DNA from 3 places in the Mesobacillus subterraneus genome. Region 1 is predicted to be linked to each of the others. Evidence: a T-box and tRNA genes for the amino acid it is inferred to sense, from the RefSeq annotation. Region 1 holds a T-box; the other regions hold tRNA genes.

Region 1 (3,281 bases):
CTGTGCCCGGGCATTTGTATATTGAACATATGGGACTGTTTCGCCTTCGACTTTTAGCATCTCTTCAAGGGAAAACTCAATATCATTCATACGGAAATTTTTTAGATCATGAAAAACAACCGCACCTGTACCGACCATCACAGCAATATCTTTTTTATTTGCCAAAGAAGGATTTTTATCCTCAATATTCTTTTCGGCCAACTGAATGGAATCTTGGAGCACATGTTCGAGTAAGACAACCTTGCCTTTTCTTGTGGACATTTTTTTGCCGTCCTTTAACATCATGCCAAATGGAACATGAGTAATGCCGGTCTCCCATGGAAGGTCCGATTTTGCAAGCACTGCTTTCAGTTGTTTAAAGTGCAGACTTTGCTCGTTGCCAACCACGTATAAAGACTTTACAAAAGAATACTCTTCGAATCTGTACTTGGCTGCAGCTAAGTCCCGGGTTGCGTACAAAGTAGCGCCATCCGATTTTTTTATTAGACAAGGAGGAAGTCCATAGTCATTCAATTTGACTACTTGTGCCCCATCAGAGTCTTCAAGCAGTCCATTTTCTCGCAGCATTTCCACAATTGTTTCCATCTTATTATTATAGAAAGCTTCCCCAGCATATGAATCAAACTCAATTCCCAACAGATTGTATATTTTCTTAAACTCCTTCAACGATTCGTCCTTAAACCACTTCCAAAGTCTAAGTGCTTCGGCATCCCCATTTTCCAGCCGCCTGAACCAGTCTCGGCCCTCTTGTTCAAGCTGTGGCTGACTTTCTGCGGTTTCATGAAATCTTACATACAGCGCGAGCAGTGCCTGAATCGGTTCAGCCTTCACTTTTTCCTCATTGCCCCAAAGCTTGTATGCCGTGATGAGTTTGCCAAATTGAGTTCCCCAGTCACCTAGATGATTGATTTTAACTGTTTTGTAACCTGATTTTTCATAAATAAGCGAAAGTGAATTCCCGATAACGGTTGAACGCAGATGGCCCATTGAAAATGGTTTAGCGATATTTGGCGAGGAAAGGTCAATTGTTACAGTCTGACTTTCACCAAGGTCAAGGTCTCCATAGTGATTCTTTTTTTGCCGTATTTCATGTAAAAGTTCTTTAGCGACGCATGCCTTATTTAAGTATGCATTTATATATCCGCCAGCTGCTTCAAATCGATTAAATGAGCCATCGATCTGGTTTTGCAATCGTGAACTTACATCTTTGGCAATTGCAACTGGTGGTTTTCGCATCATTTTCGCCAGTTGAAAACATGGAAAAGCCATGTCACCTTGGTGCAAAAATTTTGGTTTCTCAATTAACCTCTCTATTTCATTACAAGTAAGATGCCCATCTAGCTCGGCAGCAAGCAATTCTGAATACAGCTTGATAAATTCCATTAGAATTTTCCTCCTTTATAAAACAAAAAAAACTCCCGCCTCTATATAAGAGACGAGAGTTTATCCCGCGGTACCACTCAAATTGTTCCAAACTAAGGAACCTGCTTTCATTGATAACGGGGAAGTTCCCGGCCGTCCCTACTCATTTTCAGGAAAGCATCTCAAAAGTGCGCTTCATTACTCTTATGCACCAGGCTTCCACCGTCCCTGGCTCGCTATTGCATGATAAAGTAACTACTCTCTTTTTCATCGATTAGATATTTTTACCATTATAAACAACTGCTATGTCATTATGCAATCATTATTTTCGATATTTTTTAGACACAATTAACTATTTAACTTTTAATCCTGTGTTGAATTCTTGGATGGATCGATTGTAATCATCAAACGTTTCCACATAGTTGCCGCTGGTATAATCGCCTATCACTTTCCGCCAGAAGTTCCTTGCTGGTTCATTTTTCTCTACCTGGGTGATACTCCATTTTCCAGGGAATTGATCAAACAGCTTAAATGCAGCAATTTTGCCGAATCCTCTCCTGTAAAATTTCCTCATTATAAAAAACTCAAGGATGACATTTGGGTCACCGCTTTCGACCATTGCAAACCCTGCCAGCTCCCCATTGTGGAGTATAAAATAAGCGTGTAAATCTGCTTCAGACCAATATGGCTTCAAATCAAACGGTGCAAAACTTCCATTCTCTTCAAGCTTGAAATTCTGAAAGACCGTAAATTCATAAATATAAAATTGAACTAAATTGTGAAGAATTGCTTCATCCTCTTGTTTTACTCGCACTATATCAATCACAGAGATTCCCCTTTTTTCAAGATATATATAAGAATTCAGCCATTTATCAGGGAAATCCTTTTTCTCCTTAAAAAGTCTTTTTACTCTTCTCTGTTTGGATATGAATAATGGTAGGTTATTTCTTTTCCCTGCATCGAGATTTCTACTCTTTCTAAACCATCGCTGGATTCGAATGTGTATGATGTGCCGTCACCCTTGATTTGCTTCCATATCCCCGATGATTTGATTTTATTGATATAATCTTTAAACTGTTGCGGTACTCCTCGTTCCCATACATATTTTTCTTTATCACCTATTAACTCTACTGGTCTTAATCCAACAGGATATGGGAGACTTCCGTAGCCATGGGTAACATAAAGCTGCTCATCATGTCGATATGGTTTAGGTTTGTTAACATCTAGTGATGAAATGACCCGGAAGATTTCAGAGTATTCAAGTTTTGGGTAATCGAAACTGAAATGCATTGTTTCTTTTCCGGCTTCGACAAAGAAATGGTACCGGAGACTAACATCCATCATCTTGAGGTGTTCGATATATAATGATGTTGGATAAGGAAAGTTCACCATCTCTTTTGCCATATTCATAGCGCTCGTATTGATAATTTTTTTCTTCTCTCCATCGGTTACAAACTCAGCCATTCCTACTTGTTCAGGGTTTCCTTTTTCAAAAAAGGCATAACCTTCCTCGTTTTTTTCGCTATATATGCTTTCTAAATCCCAATTGAGACTGAGTTCATTATCTGCTTGCGATTGTCCTGACCCATTTTGAGATTGATAATGTTGTTGTAACTGGATGAGCAGACCTGCCGAGATGATTACAAATATTGCTGTTAATACAACATTTTTCAACTCGAATATTCTATGTTTAATATTTAATCCAGCTTGTGCACGAATCGATGACCTGATTTTACTTCTCATCCTTTCTTTTTCATCTTCTCCCGGGGTAACTGATCTTAGGGCAGTCCAATTTCGTTCAGAAGGTTTTTTCAAAGTATTCGCTCCCTTCCAATACATCCATTTTCTTTAATGCAGCTAATCCCCTTGACAAAGTCTTTCTGGTTTTTGATTCCGACCAACCCAGGATTTCGGAGATT
Region 2 (3,281 bases), 1.4 Mb from region 1:
AACACACTTACCGAGAGTTCATCCCCTTGGCGTTTCACCACAACGTCAGGAACGATATAGGCAGGTTTTTCCCGCTGGAACGATGCACCCGGTTTTGGGTTAAGCTGCTGGATATTGTCATGGACTTTTTGGATGTCTTTCACATCGATATTCAGCATCTTCGCCAGCGCTTTCCATTTTTTCTCAGCAAATAGAAGGAACTGATCACGAATGATTGTGATCGCCAACTCATTTTCAGGTGTCCGCTTTTGCCTCGTCAGTTGAAGCAGCAGGCATTCCCTGAGATCATGAGCCCCGATACCGGCCGGGTCCAGCGACTGAAGTTTAAAAAAAGCAGATTCAACAATTTCATGTTCTACTTGATATCTGTTTACTAGACCTTCTCGATCGAGGGTCAAGTAACCGTTTTCATCTATATTTTCAATCAATTCATGTAAAATCAATTTTTCCTCAGCAGTAGCTTTTAGCAAGTTTAATTGTGAAAGCAGATAATCTTCAAGCGTGTCACTCGCTCCTGCTCCGACCTGCTCAATCAAGTTTTTCTGGTCCCGTTCGAACGTCCTTGTTCTTGTCTTCCTCGTACGGTCCATATTGGAATCAAAGTGAGTAATATTTTTAAAGTCTACTTGAATCAGGGGATTTTCCATTGACCTAGCTTCAAGAAATGCCGCAAGCTCCTGGGCTGAGTATTGCAAGAGCGCGATTGCCTGGGTCAGCTCCTGAGTCATCGCTAATTTTAATGTCTGCTTTTGCCATAAACCAGCTTTCAAATCCATCCAAATCACCCCTTCATCCATTTTACATGATAAACAGGCTCTGGTGTATGGAAAGAATTTGGCATAGGTCATATAAACTGCTTGGGTTTAATCGGCAAAAAAGCAATTCAGGCACAACAGTATGTTCATCACCCGAACAGAACCCGGACAAATGGTAAGCGAATCAAGTAACCTACCAATTTTAAAGTGTTTTTTTTGAAAAAAACCAGTAAAAAGCAACTGGAAAAATTATTCTCTTAAAGAGTCGCTATAATTGCACTATCAGAGGATATAATTGCGCATACTCACCCGATAATTGCACAATACCAGAGCATAATTGCGTAAACATCAGTGATAATTGCAGATTCTCCCATTTTAAGGAAAAACTAATCAAAGTTCGGTTTATAAAAAAAGGCTTTCGAGAAACCCCCGACAAAACTTGGACAGTTTTATCTGAGCAATCTCAAAAGCCATTTCCATTAAGTAGTGACGCCCTCGGAGGGAATCGAACCCCCATTTCAAGAACCGGAATCTTACGTGCTATCCGTTGCACCACGAGGGCATGTTTGAAGTTAGCGTTACGCTTACCTATTATAGGGTAAGATTGGTCCCTTTGCAAGGATGATTTTTTGGGATCTCGACCGCTTGTTATTGTTTAAAAATTACATTCTTGGGTAAGATGGATACGGTACAGTAAAATGGAATATACATTATTGTCGAACAGTTTCTGCAGGCTAATCAAGCGATTCGTTTGACCTTTATTGACCATGCGTGTATCATAAAACTACATAGGTGTTCTGGCAAGCGAACCAGTTTATGCCAGCCTGCAATTTGCCTTTTTAAAAGGAAGGAAATTGCCTTATTGAGGCAGACCAGCTTTTTAAAAAGTGCAGTAAAAAGAGATCTTTACGTTAAAGGAGGAAAACAAACATGAACTTGATTCCTACAGTTATTGAACAAACGAATCGGGGCGAAAGGGCTTATGACATTTATTCCCGCCTTCTAAAGGATCGCATCATTATGCTGGGAAGCGCAATCGATGACAATGTTGCCAACTCAATCGTAGCCCAGTTGCTTTTCCTGGAAGCTGAAAATCCGGAAAAGGACATCTCCATCTACATCAATAGCCCGGGCGGCAGCATCACTGCCGGCATGGCAATCTACGATACTATGCAGTTCATCAAGCCAAATGTACAAACAATCTGTATCGGTATGGCAGCTTCAATGGGTGCATTCCTGCTAGCTGCTGGTACAAAAGGCAAGCGTTTTGCCCTTCCGAATGCAGAAGTAATGATTCACCAACCACTGGGCGGTGCTCAGGGACAGGCGACAGAAATCGAAATCGCTGCAAAGCGCATTCTTTTCCTTCGTGAAAAGTTGAATACAATTCTTTCTGAGCGCACTGGCCAGCCAATTGAAGTCATCGCGAAAGATACTGACCGCGACAACTTCATGACAGCTGAACGCGCGAAGGAATATGGTCTTGTTGACCAGATCATCACTCGCAACGTTCTTGAAGAAAAGAAAGATAAATAATCATCCGAATTAAAAACTCGCTCTCTAACGGGAGCGAGTTTTTTGGTTATTAAGATCTTTTTAGTTTTCTTTTTGGATATATTCTGCCAGCTTTTCCACTGCTTCTTCTTCATCATTGCCTTCTGCGATCAGGTTCACGGATGCGCCAGCACTGACGGCAAGGCTCATCAATCCCATGATGCTTTTAGCATTTACCTTTTTCCCATCCTTCTCAAGAAAAATATCGGATGTGAACCTGTTTGCTTCCTGTACGAACAATGCCGCAGGTCGAGCCTGTAAACCAGTTTTTAATTTTACTTCCACCTGTTTTTCCACCATTGAGTATTCCTCCTCCAGCCCACTATTTATTTGTAATTTGTCCGGCACGCAGTTTATCTGCTATTTCATCAATTTTACGCAGCCGGTGATTGATTCCTGATTTACTGATTGCTCCCCCGCTTACCATCTCACCTAACTCTTTAAGGGTGACATCCTGGTAATCGACACGGAGCTGAGCGATTTCCCTCAGTTTATCGGGTAAAATTTGCAGGCCGACGGTATCCCTTATGAAGCGGATATTCTCCACCTGTCTCAGTGCAGCGCCGATTGTTTTATTCAAGTTAGCAGTTTCACAATTCACAAGACGATTAACCGAGTTTCTCATGTCGCGTACAATCCGGATATCCTCGAATCGCAGCAGCGCATTATATGCACCAACAATGGTTAAAAACTCAGTGATCTTTTCAGCTTCCTTCAAATAGGTGATGAAGCCTTTTTTTCGCTCAAGCGTTTTGCTGTTCAACCCGAATGTATTCATCAGCTCACATAATGAGTCATTATGCTCCTGGTACATAGAGGCAATCTCTAGATGATAGGAGGACGTTTCCGGATTGTTCACGGATCCTCCTGCAAGGAAGGCACCTCTTAAGTATGATCGCTTACAACATTTCTTTTTCACCAATTCAGGTGAAATTTCATGGATAATTTCAAAGCCTTCTCCAATAATCTTTA
Region 3 (3,281 bases), 820 kb from region 1:
GGAGAGCGTACTGTTTGGATCGATTGCGATGTCATCCAGGCAGATGGCGGCACCAGAACTGCTTCTATCACCGGAGCTTTTGTTGCGATGGCTATGGCTCTTGAGAAGCTGAGCAAGCAAAAGAAGCTTTCTGCTTTTCCTGTGACAGACTTTCTTGCTGCGACAAGTGTCGGGATCTTGAAGAATGGCGAGGCTGTTGTTGACTTGAATTATGTTGAGGATTCTGCTGCAAATGTCGACATGAATGTAGTCATGACAGGCAATGGGGAATTTGTTGAACTGCAGGGCACTGGAGAAGAAGCTACTTTTTCATACAGCCAGCTGCAGGAGCTTTTAAAAGCGGCTCAAGATGGAATAACAGAACTGTTCGAAAAACAGAAGGAAGCCCTGGGAGAGGAATTGACTGCCAAAATTGAGGGCGGAAAACAGAGATAGGGGAGTTCGAAATGGATTCAGTCATTATTGCGACAAAAAACAAAGGAAAAGCAAAAGAGTTCGAAAAGCTTTTTCTACCAAAAGGGTTGTCGGTAAAAACATTGCTTGATTTCCCGGAAATTGAAGATGTAGAGGAAACTGGTACTACGTTTGAAGAGAACGCCATCTTAAAAGCTGAGGCTATCGCTAATATTCTTGGAGTAAGAGTAATTGCGGATGATTCAGGACTTGAAATTGACGCGTTGGAAGGCAGACCAGGTGTTTATTCGGCACGTTACGCAGGTGCTGAAAAAAATGATGAAAATAACATCGACAAAGTTCTTGAAGAACTTGAGGCTGTACCGGAAAGCGAGCGCACCGCAAGATTCTGCTGCGCACTAGCGATGGCAGAGCCTGGTAAGGAAACATTGACTGTATTTGGGACGTGTGAAGGAAGAATCCTCGAGGAGAGACACGGTACCAATGGTTTTGGCTATGATCCGATTTTCTTCGTAGAAACAAAGGCGAAATCGATGGCGGAATTGGCATCAGACGAAAAAAACAAGATCAGCCATAGAGCTAATGCCATCAGAAAGCTGGATGAGCTCCTTAACGAGCGTGAGGAACGCCATGAATAGGGTGCTGATTGTCAGTGACAGCCACGGGTCGACTGAGGTGCTTGAGGGAATTGAGAGGCTGCATGGCAATGATGTGGACTTGATGATTCACTGCGGAGACTCCGAGCTTTCTGAAAGCGACGCAGCAATTTTGAATTTCAGTTCGGTCAAAGGAAATTGCGACTTTAATGGAAACTTTCCTGATGACGAAACACATGTCGTAAATGGCGTAAAAATCTTTGTGACGCATGGGCATCTCTACTCAGTAAAATCTACCCTCGTAAATTTATACTATAAGGCAAAAGAACTGCAGGCTGATATCGTCTGCTTTGGACATTCTCATGTGCTGGGAGCAGAAATGGTGGATGATGTACTATTCATCAATCCAGGAAGTATCAGACTTCCACGAGGCAGGACTGAAAAGAGTTATGCCATACTCGAGCTGGTAAATGGAAAAGCGGTAGTGAGGATTTATGACTTTGGAAACGGTGAGTTGACTGACTTGAAGCAGGAGTTTTCACTTCACAAAACGAGTTGAAACTACTATAATAATTTTCTGAGGGGAATCAGCAGGTTTCCCTCAGAAAAAAGTTGAGATTTATTATTGACTTTTAGCTGTTTGCCTAATATAATAAATCTTGTCTTTAAAAAACAACCATGTCCCAGTAGCTCAGCCGGATAGAGCATACGCCTTCTAAGCGTACGGTCGGGAGTTCGAATCTCTCCTGGGACGCCATTTAAACTACATACTTTAACTCACCTTTCTTGAAAGGTGAGTTTTTTTATTTGCTCTATTTTCCGCTCGTGAAAATGAAGGTAAATCTGAGGGATCAAATAAAAAAAATATTTTTTTAAAATGTGAATATATCAACAATGTAAGCGGATACAAATTAACTAACTAATCTAAATTATCTAATAATTTAGAAAAAGGGTGTTGACGAGTGTTGAAATTGGGCGTAAGATAATCCTCAAATAAAAAAACAAGTTAAATGAATCGAAAGTGAATCTGGGGTTTATATTAGTTTCTTAAAAATGTGGAACTGTATTTTTTTAACCTGTGAGTTTAATAATTTAAAGCGTCTATTCATTAAAGGAGTGTTTATTGTGCCCGATCAATGGATCTACTTAAATGGTGAATTTGTCACCAAGGAAAATGCTAAGGTTTCGGTATATGATCATGGATTTCTATACGGAGACGGTATTTTTGAAGGGATACGGGTATACAGCGGCAATATTTTCAGGATGGAAGAACATATGGACCGGCTTTACCGGTCAGCCAAGTCCATCATGCTGAACATGCCGCACTCCAAGGAGGAGTTCACCGGACTGGTTGTTGAGACGGTGGAACGGAATCAATTGAGGGATGCTTATATCCGTATTGTCGTCTCCAGGGGTGTCGGGGACCTAGGGCTTGATCCTTTTAAATGCCCGAACGCGAATGTGGTCATCATCGTAGAGCCACTGGCTATTTTCCCGAAGGAGCTGTATGACCTGGGTTTGGAAATAGTAACAGTCGCGACCAGAAGAAATCGTCCAGACGTATTGAGCCCGAAAGTGAAATCACTGAACTATTTAAATAACGTTCTTGTAAAAATTGAAGCTCATCTGGCAAATGTAAGTGAAGCATTAATGCTTAACGATCAGGGATATGTTGCAGAAGGCTCCGCAGATAATATTTTTATCGTGAGAGGCAATACGTTCCTCACACCGCCAGGATATGTAGGGGCTTTAGAAGGAATCACCAGAAATGCGGTTATCGATATCGCGAAAAATCTGGGGTACGAGGTGAAGGAGGAACCATTTACCCGCCATGATGTATACACGGCCGACGAAGTATTCCTTACAGGGACGGCAGCAGAAGTGATCGCCGTCATCAAAGTGGATGGAAGAACCATCGGTGATGGAGTACCAGGAGAGCATACACAGAATATCCTGCGTGAGTTCAGGGCGAAAGTAGTGACAGACGGAGTTCAGGTTTATTCGGAAAAAGCGCATCAGGTCAGTTGATTATTCTATACGATAACGACTAATTGAATAAGGATAAAGCGAGGACAGGGACAAGTAATTTATTGCGATCAGCATGCACAGAGAGCCGGGGTTGCTGGAAGCCGGTGATGCCGCAATAAATGAACTCACCCTGGAGCACCAGTTTGAAAGGGATTCTAGTAAAACTGGTCGAGTGCATGGCACTTGTTATCAAAACCGGCAGCTTCAGCTGTCACGAGTGCACGCTTCATGCGTGAATAAGGG

The links. A T-box is a leader RNA that pairs with one kind of tRNA and senses whether it is charged. The one in region 1 lies ahead of argS (arginine--tRNA ligase), so its partner is inferred to be a tRNA-Arg.
Region 2: it has a tRNA-Arg gene. The T-box ahead of argS (arginine--tRNA ligase) is inferred to sense a tRNA for this amino acid. The anticodon was not compared.
Region 3: it has a tRNA-Arg gene. The T-box ahead of argS (arginine--tRNA ligase) is inferred to sense a tRNA for this amino acid. The anticodon was not compared.

The regions. Positions count from the first base shown of each region.
Region 1 is NZ_CP129019.1:1,659,290-1,662,570, reverse strand. It holds gene argS (arginine--tRNA ligase) at 1-1,383, opposite strand, end outside; T-box leader at 1,429-1,642, opposite strand; gene LC048_RS08520 (GNAT family N-acetyltransferase) at 1,715-2,188, opposite strand; gene LC048_RS08515 (hypothetical protein) at 2,269-3,177, opposite strand; gene LC048_RS08510 (RNA polymerase sigma factor) at 3,161-3,281, opposite strand, start outside.
Region 2 is NZ_CP129019.1:236,062-239,342, reverse strand. It holds gene rpoN (RNA polymerase factor sigma-54) at 1-776, opposite strand, end outside; tRNA gene LC048_RS01090 (tRNA-Arg) at 1,246-1,317, opposite strand; gene clpP (ATP-dependent Clp endopeptidase proteolytic subunit ClpP) at 1,686-2,291, shown strand; gene LC048_RS01080 (HPr family phosphocarrier protein) at 2,352-2,609, opposite strand; partial or broken gene whiA (DNA-binding protein WhiA) at 2,632-3,281, opposite strand, start outside.
Region 3 is NZ_CP129019.1:843,910-847,190, forward strand. It holds gene rph (ribonuclease PH) at 1-435, shown strand, start outside; gene LC048_RS04180 (XTP/dITP diphosphatase) at 447-1,052, shown strand; gene LC048_RS04185 (metallophosphoesterase) at 1,045-1,569, shown strand; tRNA gene LC048_RS04190 (tRNA-Arg) at 1,691-1,767, shown strand; gene ilvE (branched-chain-amino-acid transaminase) at 2,136-3,038, shown strand; T-box leader at 3,071-3,281, shown strand, end outside.